Regions from separate parts of the Rheinheimera sp. WS51 genome, predicted to be linked through region 1. Evidence: predicted binding sites of a transcription regulator. Region 1 holds the regulator's gene; each other region holds the start of a gene.
What was found. Region 1 encodes sigma-54, which starts transcription at its own class of promoters, with help from an activator protein. Its sites were predicted from a motif close to TGGCANGNTNCNTGCTT; they were not measured.
Positions count from the first base shown of each region.

Region 1 (5,261 bases):
CTTGCCCTTTAGGTTTAGCGCCAACATCAAGCACCACCGCCACCTTAGTAATGGGCGATGCTTTAGCTATGACCTTATTAGATGCTCGTGGTTTTTCAGCCGACGATTTTGCCTTATCTCATCCGGGAGGCAGTTTAGGCCGCAAACTATTACTGCGCCTAGATGATGTTATGCACAAAGATAGCCAAGTGCCCATTGTTAATATGGACGCCACCATCAAGGATGCTCTACTGGAAATATCTAAAAAAGGCTTAGGAATGACAGCCATTGTCGATGCCGACGGCGTGTTAGCAGGTATTTTTACTGATGGTGATTTACGCCGTATTTTAGATCAGCGTTTAGATATTCATAGCGCTTTAATCAGTGATGTAATGACTCGGCACTGCATTACCGCTAACAACCAAATGTTAGCGGCTGAAGCCTTACAAATTCTACAACAAAAGAAAATCAATGGTCTTATTGTTGTAGATAACACTAACCGGCCTGTTGGCGCCATGAATATGCACGATTTATTACGGGCTGGGGTGTTATAACATGTCTTTATTTGCTCAATTATACCAAGCGACCAGCGATGAGGTTATCAAGCGTGCTAGCCAAATCAGGCTACTCATTTGTGATGTAGATGGCGTCTTCTCAGATGGTCGCATTTATTTAGGTAATAACAACGAAGAACTTAAAGCCTTTCATACCCGAGATGGTTACGGTATTAAAGCTCTACGTGCAGCTGGAGTTGAAGTCGCCGTTATAACAGGCCGCACATCGACCATTGTACAACAAAGAATGACGTCTTTAACTATTCCTTATATTTATCAAGGCCAAGAAAATAAACAGGCTGCATTTAAAGAGTTACAACAAAAATTGCAACTTAACCTAGATCAAATTGCCTACATAGGAGATGATTTAGCAGACTGGCAAGTTATGCAACACTGCGGCTTAGCCGTAGCCGTTGCTGATGCTCATCCTTATTTACGTTTACATGCTCACTATAGTACTAGCTTAAACGGCGGCTTTGGTGCTGTTAGAGAGCTATGTGACTTATTATTAATTAGTCAACAGCAGTTTCTTCTATTTGACGGTAGCAGTACATGAGAAAACTCTTTATTTTGTTTGTAACTATACTAGTTGTTACTGCAGGTTATCTTTGGTTCCAACCAGACGATAGCGATACGCTATTAACGACAGATCAAGAATTACGCCCTGACTATATTGCTAATGATATAAAACGAACGCTTTATAATGATCAAGGCTATAAAACCGATTCAGTTACGGCTGAACGTTTAGATCATTTTGAGCAACTGGGCTTTACTCAATTCGAGCAACCCTTTTACACTCTTTACAACGATCAAGGCCAAGAAAGTTGGACAGCACAGAGTAAAATGGCCACTTGGTATCCTGAAGATAGAATGATCCTTGAGCAAGACGTTATAATAGAAAGTTTATTACAAAATGAACTGATAGAGCGTATAGAAACAGATACACTAGAAATGTTATTTCCTGATAACCGTTTACAAAACAACCAAGCGGTACGTGTTCAGGGCAAAGGTTTCTATATTGAAGGTGTGGGTATTCAGGCAGACTTAACCCAAAAGACCTTACATTTACTGCAACATAATAAAACGGTATACCAAAATGAAGGCTAATTATTTATCGGCAACAGCTTTACTATTAGTGGCATTAAGTACTAATGCTGCCGAGCCAGATTATAAGCAACAAATTCAGATTGATGCAGATAACTTATCTTCGATCAAAGAAAATGTACTGACTTACCATAATAATGTCATTATTAGCCAAGGCTCAATGAAGATGAAAGCCGATCAATTAGAAATCAATGCCAGTGCGGGTAAAGGCAAAGAAATCTATATTGCCAGTGGACGGCCAGTACATTATTCCCAAATGATGGAAGGCGGTAAGTTAGTCACCGCTAAAGCGAATCAAATGCGTTATGAGCCTTCTAGTCGTACCTTAACCCTCAGTGGCGACGCCGAACTAGCCCAAAGTGGCAGCATAGTAAAAGCATCTATTATTCGTTATAACGTTGAAAAACAACAATTAAGTGCAGATAGTAATAAGACCAAGCGTGTTACAACCATTTTTACACCTGAGGGAAATGATAACCCATGAAATTAGTGGCAGCGCATTTGGCTAAGAGTTACAAAGGCAGACAAGTTGTTAAAGACGTTAGTTTAGAAGTTAATGCTGGCCAAATAGTTGGTTTGCTTGGCCCTAATGGTGCCGGTAAAACAACAACATTCTATATGATCGTTGGCCTAGTGCCTTCTGATAAGGGCAGCATTACCCTGAATGATCAAGATATGACCTTTGAACCTATTCATGCTAGAGCGCGAAAAGGTATTGGTTACTTACCGCAAGAAAGCTCTATATTTCGCAAGCTTAGTGTGTACGATAACTTAATGGCAATTTTACAAACACGTAAATCACTTAGCCGTGCAGAACGTGAAGAAATAGCCGATAACTTATTAGAAGAGTTTCATATCGGCCATATTAAACATAGCTTAGGCATGAGTTTATCCGGTGGTGAACGCCGCCGTGTTGAAATAGCAAGAGCCTTAGCCGCTGAGCCTGCATTTATACTTTTAGACGAACCTTTTGCAGGCGTTGATCCTATATCTGTATTAGATATAAAGAAAATTATTCAACATCTAGGCCAGCGAGGGATTGGCGTATTAATTACCGATCATAATGTACGCGAAACACTGGATGTGTGTGAAGTGGCTTATATAGTAAGTCATGGCGAATTAATCGCGTCAGGTGCACCACAACAAGTATTAGCAGACCAAAAAGTAAGAGATGTATACCTAGGCGAGCAATTCAGACTATAGTTTAAATATATAATTTAGGTATAGTAGCTTTATATAAAGCTAATCCGTTAGTCATTTGTGTTTCAGGAGAACAGTAGAAGTACATGAAGCCATCTTTGCAACTTCGCTTAGGACAACAGCTGACCATGACACCCCAGTTGCAGCAAGCTATTCGCTTATTGCAACTGTCTACTATTGAATTACAGCAAGAGATTCAAGAAGCGCTTGATGCCAATCCTTTACTAGAAGCTGAAGACGACTACACTTCACAAAAGGAAGAATCATTACAACAAAATAGTCAAAAAACAGATGACTCAACACCCGAGAATGACTCAAAAACAGATATCAGCGAAACTGACGCCAGTGAAGCATTAACCGACAATAATATTCAAGAAGATCTGCCATTAGATAATGACTGGGACGACCTCGTTAGTGCAACACCGGTTAGTTCTGGAAGCAGTAGCAACAGTGATGACGATACCGCATATCAAGGAGAGACAAGCCAAAGTCTGCAAGATTATTTACGTTGGCAAATGCAATTAACGCCCTTTTCTCAAGTCGATTTAATTATTGCAGAAGTGATTATTGAAGCAATAGATGAAACTGGCCTATTGACTATTAGCTGTGAAGAAATACTGCAATCACTAGACTTACCTGATGTTGAAGCTGATGAAGTAGAAGCGGTGATAAAGCGGATCCAACTATTTGATCCTATTGGCGTTGGCGCCCGCACAATTCAAGAATGCTTATTAGTCCAATTACGTCAATTTCCGCAAGAAACAGCCTTTTTAGCCCAAGCCCAGTCGATTTTATTAGAACATTCTGATTATTTAGCTAATCGGGACTTCCGTTCTTTGATGAGAGTGACTAGACTCAAAGAAGATGAGCTAAAACAAGTTATGCAATTGATACAAAGCTTAAATCCTCGCCCTGGTGCTGATGTGATTAGGCAGGAGCAACAATATGTTATTCCAGATGTTAGTGTAAAAAAAGTTAAAGGCCGTTGGCAGGTTGAGTTAAACACTGAGACTATGCCGAAAATACGAGTTAATCAACACTATGCGGCTATGTCGAGAACGGCAAAAAATAGCAACGACAGCCAATTTATTCGTTCTCATTTACAAGAAGCAAAATGGTTTATAAAAAGTTTAGAAAGTAGAAACGAAACGCTGTTAAAGGTGTCCAACTGTATAGTGCAGCAGCAACAGGCGTTTTTTGAACATGGCGAAGAAGCCATGAAACCCATGGTATTAAATGATGTGGCAGAAATGGTTGGCATGCATGAGTCAACTATTTCAAGAGTAACAACCCAAAAGTACATGCATACGCCAAGAGGAATATTTGAACTTAAGTTCTTTTTCTCTAGTCATGTGAGTACAGATAGTGGCGGCGAATGTTCATCCACTGCTATTCGTGCCTTTATTAAAAAATTAGTGGCGGCGGAAAATCCGGCTAAACCGCTAAGTGACAGCAAAATGGCCGAAATATTACTAGAACAAGGGATAAACGTTGCAAGGCGAACTATAGCCAAGTATCGTGAGTCTTTATATATTCCACCGTCAAACCAGCGCAAGACCTTAATATAAGTAATTAAAAGAAGGAATAGCCTATGCAAATCAATCTTACTGGTCGTCATGTTGAAATCACAACTGCATTAAAAGAGTACGTAGACACTAAGTTCGCAAAATTAGCACGGCATTTTGAGCATATTACTAACGTAAATGTTGTTTTAACTGTCGAAAAAATAAAACAAATAGCAGAAGCTAAGATTAACTTAAGTGGTGCTGAAGTATTCGCCGTCGCTGATGATGAAAATATGTATGCAGCCATTGACCAGCTAATCGATAAACTTGATCGACAAGTTATTAAACACAAAGAAAAGTTAACTCGACACTAAAGCATCTATGATAAATTTAACCACCATGCTCACGGAGAACTGCACTAAAAGTGCAGTTCTTTTTAATAGTAAAAAGCGTATTTTAGAATATATTGCTGAGCTAGCGCAGCAGCAATTACCTGAAGTCACCGAGTACAGTATTTTAGAAGCACTAATGGCGCGAGAAAAGTTAGGCTCTACAGGTATAGGTGGTGGTATCGCCATCCCCCATGGCAAACTAAGCAACGTGGTCAAGCCTATTTTAGTCTTTGTTGTTAGTAAAGAAGCGATCGCTTTTGACGCTATAGACAATCAGCCGGTTGATATTTTTTGTGCCATTTTAATTCCAGAAGATCAATGTCAATCTCATTTAAGTACGTTGTCTAGTATCGCTAAATTACTCAGCCAGAAAGAATTAACCAAAAAAATTCGTGCCGCCGAAACTAATCAACAACTTTATCAGCTCCTAATGGAGCATTGCGAGGTTAACTCATAATGATGAAGTTACTTGTTGTTAGTGGCCGTTCTGGATCAGGTAAGTCGGTAGCTTTACGGGTAATGGAAGA
Region 1 covers NZ_JBOTRC010000001.1:74,787-80,047, reverse strand. The annotation lists gene ACRCA4_RS00445 (KpsF/GutQ family sugar-phosphate isomerase) at 1-533, shown strand, start outside; gene kdsC (3-deoxy-manno-octulosonate-8-phosphatase KdsC) at 535-1,089, shown strand; gene lptC (LPS export ABC transporter periplasmic protein LptC) at 1,086-1,640, shown strand; gene lptA (lipopolysaccharide transport periplasmic protein LptA) at 1,630-2,121, shown strand; gene lptB (LPS export ABC transporter ATP-binding protein) at 2,118-2,840, shown strand; gene ACRCA4_RS00420 (RNA polymerase factor sigma-54) at 2,924-4,405, shown strand; gene hpf (ribosome hibernation-promoting factor, HPF/YfiA family) at 4,429-4,716, shown strand; gene ptsN (PTS IIA-like nitrogen regulatory protein PtsN) at 4,724-5,191, shown strand; gene rapZ (RNase adapter RapZ) at 5,194-5,261, shown strand, end outside.

Region 2 (5,261 bases), 470 kb from region 1:
CTTCTGGACGAGATACTGCTAACTCGTAACCTTCACGACGCATGCTTTCAATTAACACACCTAAGTGCAATTCACCACGGCCTGAAACACGGAACTTATCACCGTCGTCAGTTTCTTGAACGCGCAGAGCAACGTTGTGTTTTAGCTCCGCATTTAGGCGGTCTAAAATTTGACGAGAGGTAACAAACTTACCTTCTTTACCGGCAAATGGTGAGGTATTAACTTGGAACGTCATCGTTACGGTAGGCTCATCGATCGTCAGTGGCGGTAACGCTTCAAGTTTGGTGGTCGAACAAATTGTGTCAGAAATTTTAAGCTCACCTAAACCAGTGAAAGCAACAATATCACCGGCTGTTGCTTCATCGGTTTCAACACGTTCTAGACCTAAATAACCAAATACTTGGCCTACTTTTGCATTGCGCTTACTACCATCAGCACCAAGTACAGTCACTTGTTGGTTTGGTTTTAAACTACCACGCTTAATACGGCCAATACCGATAATGCCTAAATAGCTAGAGTAATCTAACTGAGAAACTTGGATTTGTGTTTCACCGTTTAACTCTACAGCTGGTGGTGCTACGTGTTTAACAATGGCCGAGAATAAGTCGTCAATGTTTTCTTTTTTATCATTGTAATCTAAGGTTGCCCAACCATTTAACGCAGACGCATAAACGATAGGGAAATCTAATTGCTCATCAGTTGCACCTAAGTTATCGAATAAATCGAATACTTGGTCAATAACCCAATCTGGACGTGCGCCAGGACGGTCTATCTTATTAACAACAACAATCGGCTTTAAACCGTGGGCAAAGGCTTTTTGGGTTACAAAGCGAGTTTGCGGCATAGGGCCATCAACAGCATCAACTAATAATAAAACAGAATCAGCCATTGATAATACACGCTCAACCTCACCACCGAAATCGGCGTGACCTGGGGTATCAAGAATGTTAATGTGATAACCATTCCAACGCACTGATGTATTTTTCGCTAATATAGTTATACCGCGTTCAGATTCCTGCGCATCGGAGTCCATAACTCGCTCTTTTAATTTAGCGCGAGCATCAAAAGTGCCTGATTGCTGTAATAATTTATCGACCAAAGTAGTTTTTCCGTGGTCAACGTGGGCAATAATGGCGATATTGCGCAGTTTGTCTAAGTTTGTTGCGGTAACACTCATGTAAACATATCCTCTGTGGCACTAGATGACCATAATGACCACTAGGCAATAATTAACTTTACGTTAAGGGCGCATATTCTACTCTGTTTTTACCTAGAAAGAAAAACTGCATATTAATATTTCTGCATTTTTTTTATTTTATGCTTTATGGTTATAGGCTTAGTGGGGTTCAACCTTGCACCAAAACACTAACAAGTTGCACCATTATAGTGCAGAGCATCTTATTAAAAATTGAGTTATAAATATTTATTTCAATAAATACATAAACTTAAATAATTGGCATATAATTAGCTACTATAGCAAAAGTGAAAACAGTAACAAGCGCAACCAAACGCAAAAAAATCAGATTAACTGGAGGAATGCATGTCTGCATCAACTGTAATGAGTTTAATAAAAGAGAATGAAGTGAAATTTATTGATTTACGCTTCACTGACACTAAAGGTAAAGAGCAGCACGTTACCATTCCAGTCAATCAAATAGATGAAGATTTTTTTGAAGATGGCAAAATGTTTGATGGCTCATCAATGACAGGCTGGAAAGGCATTAATGACTCAGACATGATTTTAATGCCAGATCCAAGCACCGCAGTTTTAGATCCCTTCTTTGAGGAAACTACACTTAATATCACTTGCGATGTTATTGAGCCAAGCACCATGCAAGGCTATGATCGCGATCCGCGGTCAATCGCTAAACGTGCTGAAGATTACCTACGTTCTACCGGCATTGCTGACACTATTTTATTTGGCCCAGAGCCAGAGTTTTTCATGTTTGATGATATTCGTTTTGAAACAACCATGGGTAGCTCCTTCTTTAAAATAAACTCAACAGAAGCAGCTTGGAACTCAGGCACGAGTTATGAAGGCGGTAATAAAGGCCATCGTCCAACAGTAAAAGGCGGTTATTTCCCACTACCTCCAGTAGACTCTAGCCATGATATTCGTAGTGCTATGTGTATGGTGCTAGAAGAGATGGGCCAAACAGTTGAAGCGCATCACCATGAAGTTGCTACAGCTGGCCAAAATGAAATTGCCACCAAGTTCAATAGCTTAACTAAAAAAGCCGATGAAACTCAGCAATTAAAATATGTTATTCAAAACGTCGCTCACTTATATGGTAAAACAGTGACCTTTATGCCAAAACCTTTAGTAGGTGATAATGGCTCGGGCATGCACTGTCATCAATCTTTAGCTAAAGACGGTGTCAATTTATTTGCTGGTGATAAATATGCTGGCTTATCAGAATTAGCCTTATATTATATCGGCGGTATTATTAAACATGCTAAAGCATTAAATGCTTTTACCAACCCTTCAACAAACTCGTACAAGCGTTTAGTCCCACACTATGAAGCACCTGTTATGTTAGCTTATTCTGCACGTAACCGCTCTGCATCAATCCGTATTCCTTTAGTGCCAAGTGCTAAAGCGCGCCGTATTGAGTGCCGGTTCCCAGATCCAACAGCTAACCCTTATTTAGCCTTCACTGCGCAATTAATGGCCGGCTTAGACGGTATTCAAAATAAAATTCATCCTGGTGATGCTATGGATAAAGATTTATATGATTTACCAGCAGAAGAAGCGGCTAATATTCCTCAAGTAGCTAAAAGCTTAGAAGAAGCATTAGACGAACTAGATAAAAACCGCGCTGTATTTACTAAAGGCGGCGTAATGACCGACTGTATGATTGATGCATATATAGAGATTAAACGTGCTGAAGCCATGCGAGTTGCTGTAGCCGTTCATCCATTAGAGTTTGAGTTATACTATAGCGTTTAAAGCTAAAAGTTATTGATAAAGCCCACTTTTTTAAGTGGGCTTTTTTTTAGTAGAATTTATTAACAATTCACGATAGAGTAATCAAACTATAAAAATAATAAAGCAATATAAGGACTGGCTAATAATGAATAAAAGTTTATTGCTATTAGTATTATGTATGTTGTTGCCAACCTTTGCTGATGCACAAGCCAAAAAAGTATTTGTCACTACTGATGAAAATGGTGTTTTGGTTTTTTCAGATAGCCCACAAATGGGCGCAGAAGAAGTCAACTTTTTAGCTCGGCCTAATGTTATGCCCGCAACTGATCCTACGCTTCCTAAAGCGAGACAACCAGCTTCAGAACAATATGAAATCAGCATTATGCAGCCAGAAGATCAAGCAACGGTTCGAGACAATACCGGCTCTGTCCATGTCTCAGGTCGCATAACACCATCATTTAAGCGCGGCTTAAGAGTTAAGCTACTCATTGATGGCCAAGCACAAGCCGAACCGCAAAATAGTACTATTTTTGTACTTAGAGATATTGAGCGGGGCGAACATAAACTAGAAATGCAGCTATTAGATGCAACAGGTAAAGTAATAGCAACAAGTCCAGTGAGTACTTTCTACTTACATCGAGCATCACGAATTAATCCAAACTAACCTCTTGCTAATGTCCTTTTAAGCAATAAGTTATTCGTGCAATTTTTTATTCTCTAGATTACACTGCGCAATGCACCAATATGGTGCAAAGGAGCAGCGGTGACTAATAGCTTAATTTCTACAGAAAAACTAATCAGTGCGCAAATGACAACGGCAGTCTTATTACTGGACATGCACTTGCTTGTTACGTTTTATAATCCGGCCACTAGTGCTTTATTAGGCTTAGGTGAAAAACGAATTTTACAGCAGCACTTTAGCCAGCTATTTCAGTATAACGAAGTTAACACTCAGCGTTTTAATCAAGCCATTTCTTCACAGAATAATTTTAATGTCACAGATGTTAAAGCCATTAGCTTAGACGGTCGGCATTTATTACTCGATATAACCGTGACTTACTGTGAAAATCCTGAGCAACACTTGTTGCTAGAAATCAGACAAATTGATCAGCAAAGAAAAATAAGTTTAGAGAGTTTACAGCAACATCAGCATTTGGCAGCCCGAGAGCTTATTCGTGGTTTAGCCCACGAAATAAAAAATCCACTTGGCGGTTTACGTGGTGCAGCGCAATTGCTGGAAATGTCATTAACTGACGAGCTAACCGAATACACCCAGCTAATTATTGCTCAAGCCGACCGATTAACAAACTTAGTTGACCGATTGCTTGGCCCTTATCGGCCAGCAAAGCTGCAAAAAAATAATCTACATCAAATGATAGAGCAAGTTAGACAACTCGCCTTAATGGACAACCCCCATAAAGTCCAGTTTAGCTTAGATTACGATCCCAGCATTCCTGACTTTGCTTTTGATACCGAACTATTACAACAGGCCTTACTTAATATCGTCCGTAACGCTCAGCAAGTACTCACTCAAGGCGGAGATATCTGCTTGCAAACCCGTGTTTTATTTCAACACACCTTACACGGAAAGCGTTATAAGTTGGTTGCCGCTATTAAAGTTATTGATAATGGCCCAGGGATTGCCGAAGCGGTTAAAGACACCCTATTTTATCCTATGGTAACCACCCAGCCGCAAGGAAATGGCTTAGGCTTATCTATTGCCCAAACGCTTTTGCATCAACATGGCGGTTGGATAGATTGCGATAGCTGGCCTGGTCATACCGAGTTTTGCCTGTATTTACCCATAGTAGACAGTGAGAATTAACCCATGGCGCAAAGTGTTTGGATAGTTGACGATGATAACTCTATTCGCTGGGTATTAGAAAAAGCCCTCGCTCGAGCAAATATTGCAACTGAAAGCTTCGCATCTGCTGACTTAATGTTGCAACGACTTACTTATCAGCAACCTAGCGTCGTCATTTCTGATATTCGTATGCCAGGTAGTAGCGGCATACAGTTATTAAATCAACTACAACAACAACTGCCCGACTTACCCGTCATCATTATGACCGCCCATTCTGATTTAGAAAGTGCTGTTAATGCCTTTAGCCGTGGCGCATTTGAATACTTACCCAAACCTTTTGATATTAACGAAGCCGTAGACTTAATTAGCCGAGCTTTAGAGCAAGCCGCCACTCACCCAAGCCAAGACGACCTAATTAATAACACCATATCGTCAGAGATTATTGGTGCAGCGCCTGCTATGCAAGAAGTGTTTCGCGCTATAGGCCGCTTAGCGCGCTCTAGTATTAGCGTTTTAATTAACGGCCAG
Region 2 covers NZ_JBOTRC010000001.1:545,089-550,349, reverse strand. The annotation lists gene typA (translational GTPase TypA) at 1-1,177, opposite strand, end outside; gene glnA (glutamate--ammonia ligase) at 1,541-2,950, shown strand; gene ACRCA4_RS02590 (DUF4124 domain-containing protein) at 3,075-3,593, shown strand; gene glnL (nitrogen regulation protein NR(II)) at 3,693-4,754, shown strand; gene glnG (nitrogen regulation protein NR(I)) at 4,758-5,261, shown strand, end outside.
Region 2: a site for sigma-54 is predicted at 1,455-1,471, ahead of glnA (glutamate--ammonia ligase). Genes of this name have one in related genera too.

Region 3 (5,261 bases), 250 kb from region 1:
AACCTGAGACTCAGCTATGGCAAGACTGCCCCGAGTTCATGTAGCCGGCGTGCCAGAGCACATAATTCAGCGCGGCAATAACCGACAGGTGTGTTTTGCAGATGACGAAGATTTTGCCGCTTATGCACATTGGTTGAAAACGTATTCGGATGCCTTTGGTGTGCACCTTCATGCCTGGGTATTTATGACCAACCATGTGCATATGTTATGTACTGCGTCTGATAGCAGCGGTATCAGCCAGATGATGCAAAGCCTGGGGCGGCAATACGTGCAGTATTTCAACCGGCGCTACCAGCGCAGCGGCACGTTATGGGAAGGGCGATTTAAATCCTGTCTGGTGCAGGAAGAGCATTATGTTTTAGCGGTGTACCGCTATATAGAAATGAACTCGGTAAGGGCAGGTATGGTTGGTTCGCCTGCGGAGTATGGTTGGTCCAGCTACGCCATCAATGCACTGGGTAAGCAATCTGTGTTGTGCCAGCCGCATGCGTGTTATCTGGCTTTGGCAGAGTCTGAGGCTGAGCGGCAACAAGTCTATCGCGATATGTTTAAAAGCGAAGTCAATGAGGCCTTGTTGATAAACGGGGTCAGATCAAAATTAAATAGACTAAGCTTAAGCTATCGATCAGTAACCTGAGACTCAGCTATGGCAAGACTGCCCCGAGTTCATTTAGCCGGCGTGCCAGAGCACATAATTCAGCGCGGCAATAACCGACAGGTGTGTTTTGCAGATGACGAAGATTTTGCCGCTTATGCACATTGGTTGAAAACGTATTCGGATGCCTTTGGTGTGCACCTTCATGCCTGGGTATTTATGACCAACCATGTGCATATGTTATGTACTGCGTCTGATAGCAGCGGTATCAGCCAGATGATGCAAAGCCTGGGACGACAATACGTGCAGTATTTCAACCGGCGCTACCAGCGCAGTGGCACGTTATGGGAAGGGCGCTTCAAATCCTGTCTGGTGCAGGAAGAGCACTATGTTTTAGCGGTGTACCGCTATATAGAAATGAACCCGGTACGGGCAGGTATGGTGAGTTCGCCTGCGGAGTATGCTTGGTCCAGCTACGCCATCAATGCACTGGGTAAGCAATCTGTGTTGTGCCAGCCGCATGCGTGTTATCTGGCTTTGGCAGAGTCTGAGGTTGAGCGGCAGCAAGCCTATCGTGATATGTTCAAAGGCGAAGTCAATGAGGCCTTGTTGTGTGATATTCGCAGCGCGGCGAAAAGTGGTATGGCGCTGGGTAATGACAGGTTTAAGCAAGAAGTTGCAGATTTAACGGGACGGCGGCAGCAAATGGGGCAGAGAGGACGGCCGGTTGGGTGGCGCAAGCAGATTTAATTTTGATCTGACCCCAATTATTTAAGCAGATTTAATTTTGATCTGACCCCAATTATTCGCATGGTTAATTTTTGCCTTTGTGCTGCTGGCTAAGTTTGCTGTAACAGTAACTTATTGAATAAAGCTATAGGCTGTTGTAGCCTTCAAAACAATAAATTTACAAAATGAAAAGATATTTGGTTAAATATAGGCTTCCCCGCCTGATAAGCGTTAGATCGATAATTTAAATGGCATATAAACAACCTAAATCTCTATTTGAATGGAAACTAGACGAGCCAGATAAAGAGCTTTATTTAGTGTCCATATTAGATAACAAGACAGTTTTGTCTGCATATGGCCGTTATGCACAGGGTTCAGGGGCAAAAGTTGTTTCGTGGCAGGCGTTTCTACAAGGCGAAATGAACGATCTTATTCAAAGCACTATGGGCACAGAAATATTAGTCGAGGTTCTTAATAAACTAAGAGAAATCACATAAAAAAATTATCAAAGATAACCCATAGTAAAGCTGAGGACAGGGCGTGTAACAAGCCGCTCGCTATTGATAAAGACAGGGAAAGAAAGCCTAGATTTCCCGTTGCTTCCATCGCGACGTTTATCTTGGTGGCGACCCTAGGTATTATTTCAACCGCAGTTTCAGCAGCTAACTGTGCATTTGGCTTTGGTGGCTTCCAATGTAACGGATGGGCGGGCAGTATCAGTGAGTTGCTCTTCCTGTGGTCACTTTTCGCAGTTGTAGTAATCCCGCTGTCGTTCATCATAGCGCTATGGCGCTTGGTTCGATGGTGCCGTAGTGTCTATATAAATGGAATTAGATAATGACTTCCTCTGAACAGCTTAATTTATTAGCTTACACCTTTTTAAATCCGTTTTATTTAACTGCGTTTCTATTTTTGCTTTCAGATCATGAATCATTTTTGGGCTTTAATATTAAGGCTTTTTATCATTTACCGAGTAACTCTAAACGTATTAACTTAGTGGTCTATGCAGGATTTTGCTTGTTAGCAACCTTGCTGACTATGGGCTTTAAACTGGTAGTTTTATTGCCTTTAGCTGTTGAGGATATCTCGCCTTTGGCTTTTATTGCAGTAGACGGTAATTGGCTCTGCTACATTGGCTATGTGGTCAGTTTATTTACCTTAAAAGCGCTTGTATCTAAAGATGGCTTAGAATGGAATGTGGGTAGTTTTATTTTTTTTCCGTTTTTAATCTTAGGCATGGTGCTTCAGGGAATTAATCATATTCTCTGGCTGCTAGAGAGGGTGATTTAATGAACGGCCAAGCTGAGTGGTGGATGTACGTACTTAACGCCTTTACGCCTGTTATCGCGCTTTTAGCTTTAGTATCAATAAAAACAAATAAAGAAAAAGATAGCCCGTCAGTTAAAACAGCTAACAGGATCACTGCGCCTGAAATGTCACCTTTAGTGTCCTCACTTGCTACTGCCCTGACTCAAGTGGTGATGAGCAGTATTTTATATGCTATGTGGTTAGGCGGCCATTGGCTAGTATTTTGGTTTTTAGATAAACCGCTAAATATTAATGCCTATTTTTATAAACCAGCGCTAATTATCTATTGGTATCCCTACCTATTCGGACTGTTTTGTATGCTTTATTGGCTTTTAATAGAACCCAAAATTAGCCAAGAGCGAATTAAAAATATTATGTATCGCGTATTTTACCTAGGGTTTTTGCTCGCTTTATATATGGTGATTATTACTTATTTGAAGTGGTTGCTGGCTTATCCTGTCAGGTAACTTTACACAAATTTAAATTAAGTAAATTAACTCGTTAAAAATCAATGCTGTAGATTTGGCTGGAAGTATGCATGTCAAATCTCATAAAGATTACATAACTATAATATTAAAAGGAAATTTGAATGAAACAGTTTTTACTTAATTTAATTCTTAGTGGCGCGTTAGCTTTTAGTGCTTTTTCTAACGCCGCCATTATTGACTTTTCTGGCGGTACAGCATATTTAGGTAACGGTGGTACTTGTGCGGTATCAGATAGCGCATCATGTAATAATGTTGATTATTACGAAGAAGATGGTTTTATTTTTGACTTTATTGGCAGCCATGAGTTTATTGGTGATTATTACGGGGCATCAAATGCTGTGGTGCATGCACATTGGAGTAATGCGTTAAGCGCTATGGAAATCAAAAAAATCGGTGGTGGCTTTTTTGACTTAAACTATTTTATTTTAACTAGTAATACCAGCGTGGGTGGTGGTTGGGCTACTGGTGATGAAGAAACTTACGTTGAGGCTTGGAGTGGTGGTGTTATGCTAGAGCGGATGTTATTAACGCCAGATACTTGGGGTTTTGTTGGCATTAATAATGTAGGTAGCCCGTTACAGACCGATCCGCAAATTTTCTTAAGTGCTAATTTTGATGCGGTAGATACTGTTAGGTTCACTTCGGCCAGTACAGTTCACGGCCAACCTGGCCATGTTCATGATGCATTTTGCTTTGGTATGGATATGTTTTATATAGACCAAGCAGCTCCTATCGCAGAAGGCGTGCCAGCTCCTGCCACACTCGCGCTATTTGGCTTAGGGTTAATGGGCTTATTTAGTCGTGTTTTTCGTAAAGGCTAAGCTATTTACGTTAGTGTTAACCCCAAGTGCAGTAACAAGTGCTTGGGGTTTTTAATAGTTACAGTTTTTAAACTAATCTACCTGATATAAATCTCTGCTTAATTTTACTCTTCCTTTTACAGTTAACTGGTTTATGCTTAATTCATTACAACAGATTGTGTTTTAAAAGCTGATGGAGAAAACATGAAATCACTAAGGATGACTTTTTTGCTACTAAGTCTTAGCCTGACAAGTTTAACTAGCCATGCTGACTCCGATATTCTTAAAACCCGCTGGGCAGATGTTAAAGTAGATACTGTTGCCACTGGTCTTAATCACCCTTGGGGCTTGGCGTTTTTAGATGATGGCCAAATGCTAGTTAGCGAGCGGGCGGGTAATTTACGATTAATAGCCGCCGATGGCACTGTGGGAGAGCCAATTGGCGGCTTGCCAGAAATTAAAGTTCGCGGTCAAGGTGGTTTATTTGACATAGTATTAAGCCCAAATTTTAGTCAAGATAAATTAGTCTATTTTGCTTATGCTGAGCCAGAAAGTACCGGCAGTGATATTACAAGTACTGCTGTGGCCAGAGCGCGACTTGAAAACAATAAGCTGCATGATGTAACTGTTATTTTTAGCCAACAGCCAAAAGTTATGGGCGGTCGTCATTATGGCGGTCGACTAGCATTTTCTGCCGATGGTGAGTTTTTGTTTATTGGCTTAGGCGATCATGGCCATCGCCAAGATGATGTACAAAGTTTGGCTAACCATACTGGCAAATTAGTTCGTATTCACCCCGATGGCACTGTGCCTAAGTCTAACCCTTTTGTGAATCAAGCAGGTGCTTTGCCAGAAATTTGGTCTTATGGTCATCGTAATATTCAAGGTATGGCTATTCAACCTGAAACTGGCCAACTTTGGGCAGTTGAACATGGCCCACAGGGCGGCGATGAAGTGAATATTCCTCAGGCTGGATTAAATTATGGCTGGCCCATTATTACCCATGGCGAACAATACGGCGGCGGTGAGGTAGGTATAGGCTTTAAAAAGGACGGTATGGAGCAACCTATTTGGCATTGGACGCCGTCTATTGCCGTATCTGGCGCAGCTTTTTACCAAGGTAATCAGTTTGTCCAGTGGCAGGGTAACTTGCTAGCAACTGGCCTAAGAGGCCAACAATTAGCGCGATTAGAAGTGAATGGCAGCCATATTATTCATCAAGAAACACTTAATCTTAAACGGCGTATTCGTGAAGTGAAAGTTGCTCCAGATGGCAGTGTTTATTTACTTACAGATGAGCCTAAAGGCGCTATTTTACGCTTGTCAGCGGTGAAGTAAGTG
Region 3 covers NZ_JBOTRC010000001.1:329,022-334,282, forward strand. The annotation lists gene ACRCA4_RS01595 (transposase) at 17-637, shown strand; gene ACRCA4_RS01600 (transposase) at 647-1,345, shown strand; gene ACRCA4_RS01605 (hypothetical protein) at 1,573-1,821, shown strand; gene ACRCA4_RS01610 (hypothetical protein) at 2,162-2,614, shown strand; gene ACRCA4_RS01615 (hypothetical protein) at 2,614-3,099, shown strand; gene ACRCA4_RS01620 (PEP-CTERM sorting domain-containing protein) at 3,222-3,941, shown strand; gene ACRCA4_RS01625 (PQQ-dependent sugar dehydrogenase) at 4,125-5,258, shown strand; gene ACRCA4_RS01630 (TonB-dependent receptor family protein) at 5,259-5,261, shown strand, end outside.
Region 3: a site for sigma-54 is predicted at 3,156-3,172, ahead of ACRCA4_RS01620 (PEP-CTERM sorting domain-containing protein). Genes of this name have one in related genera too.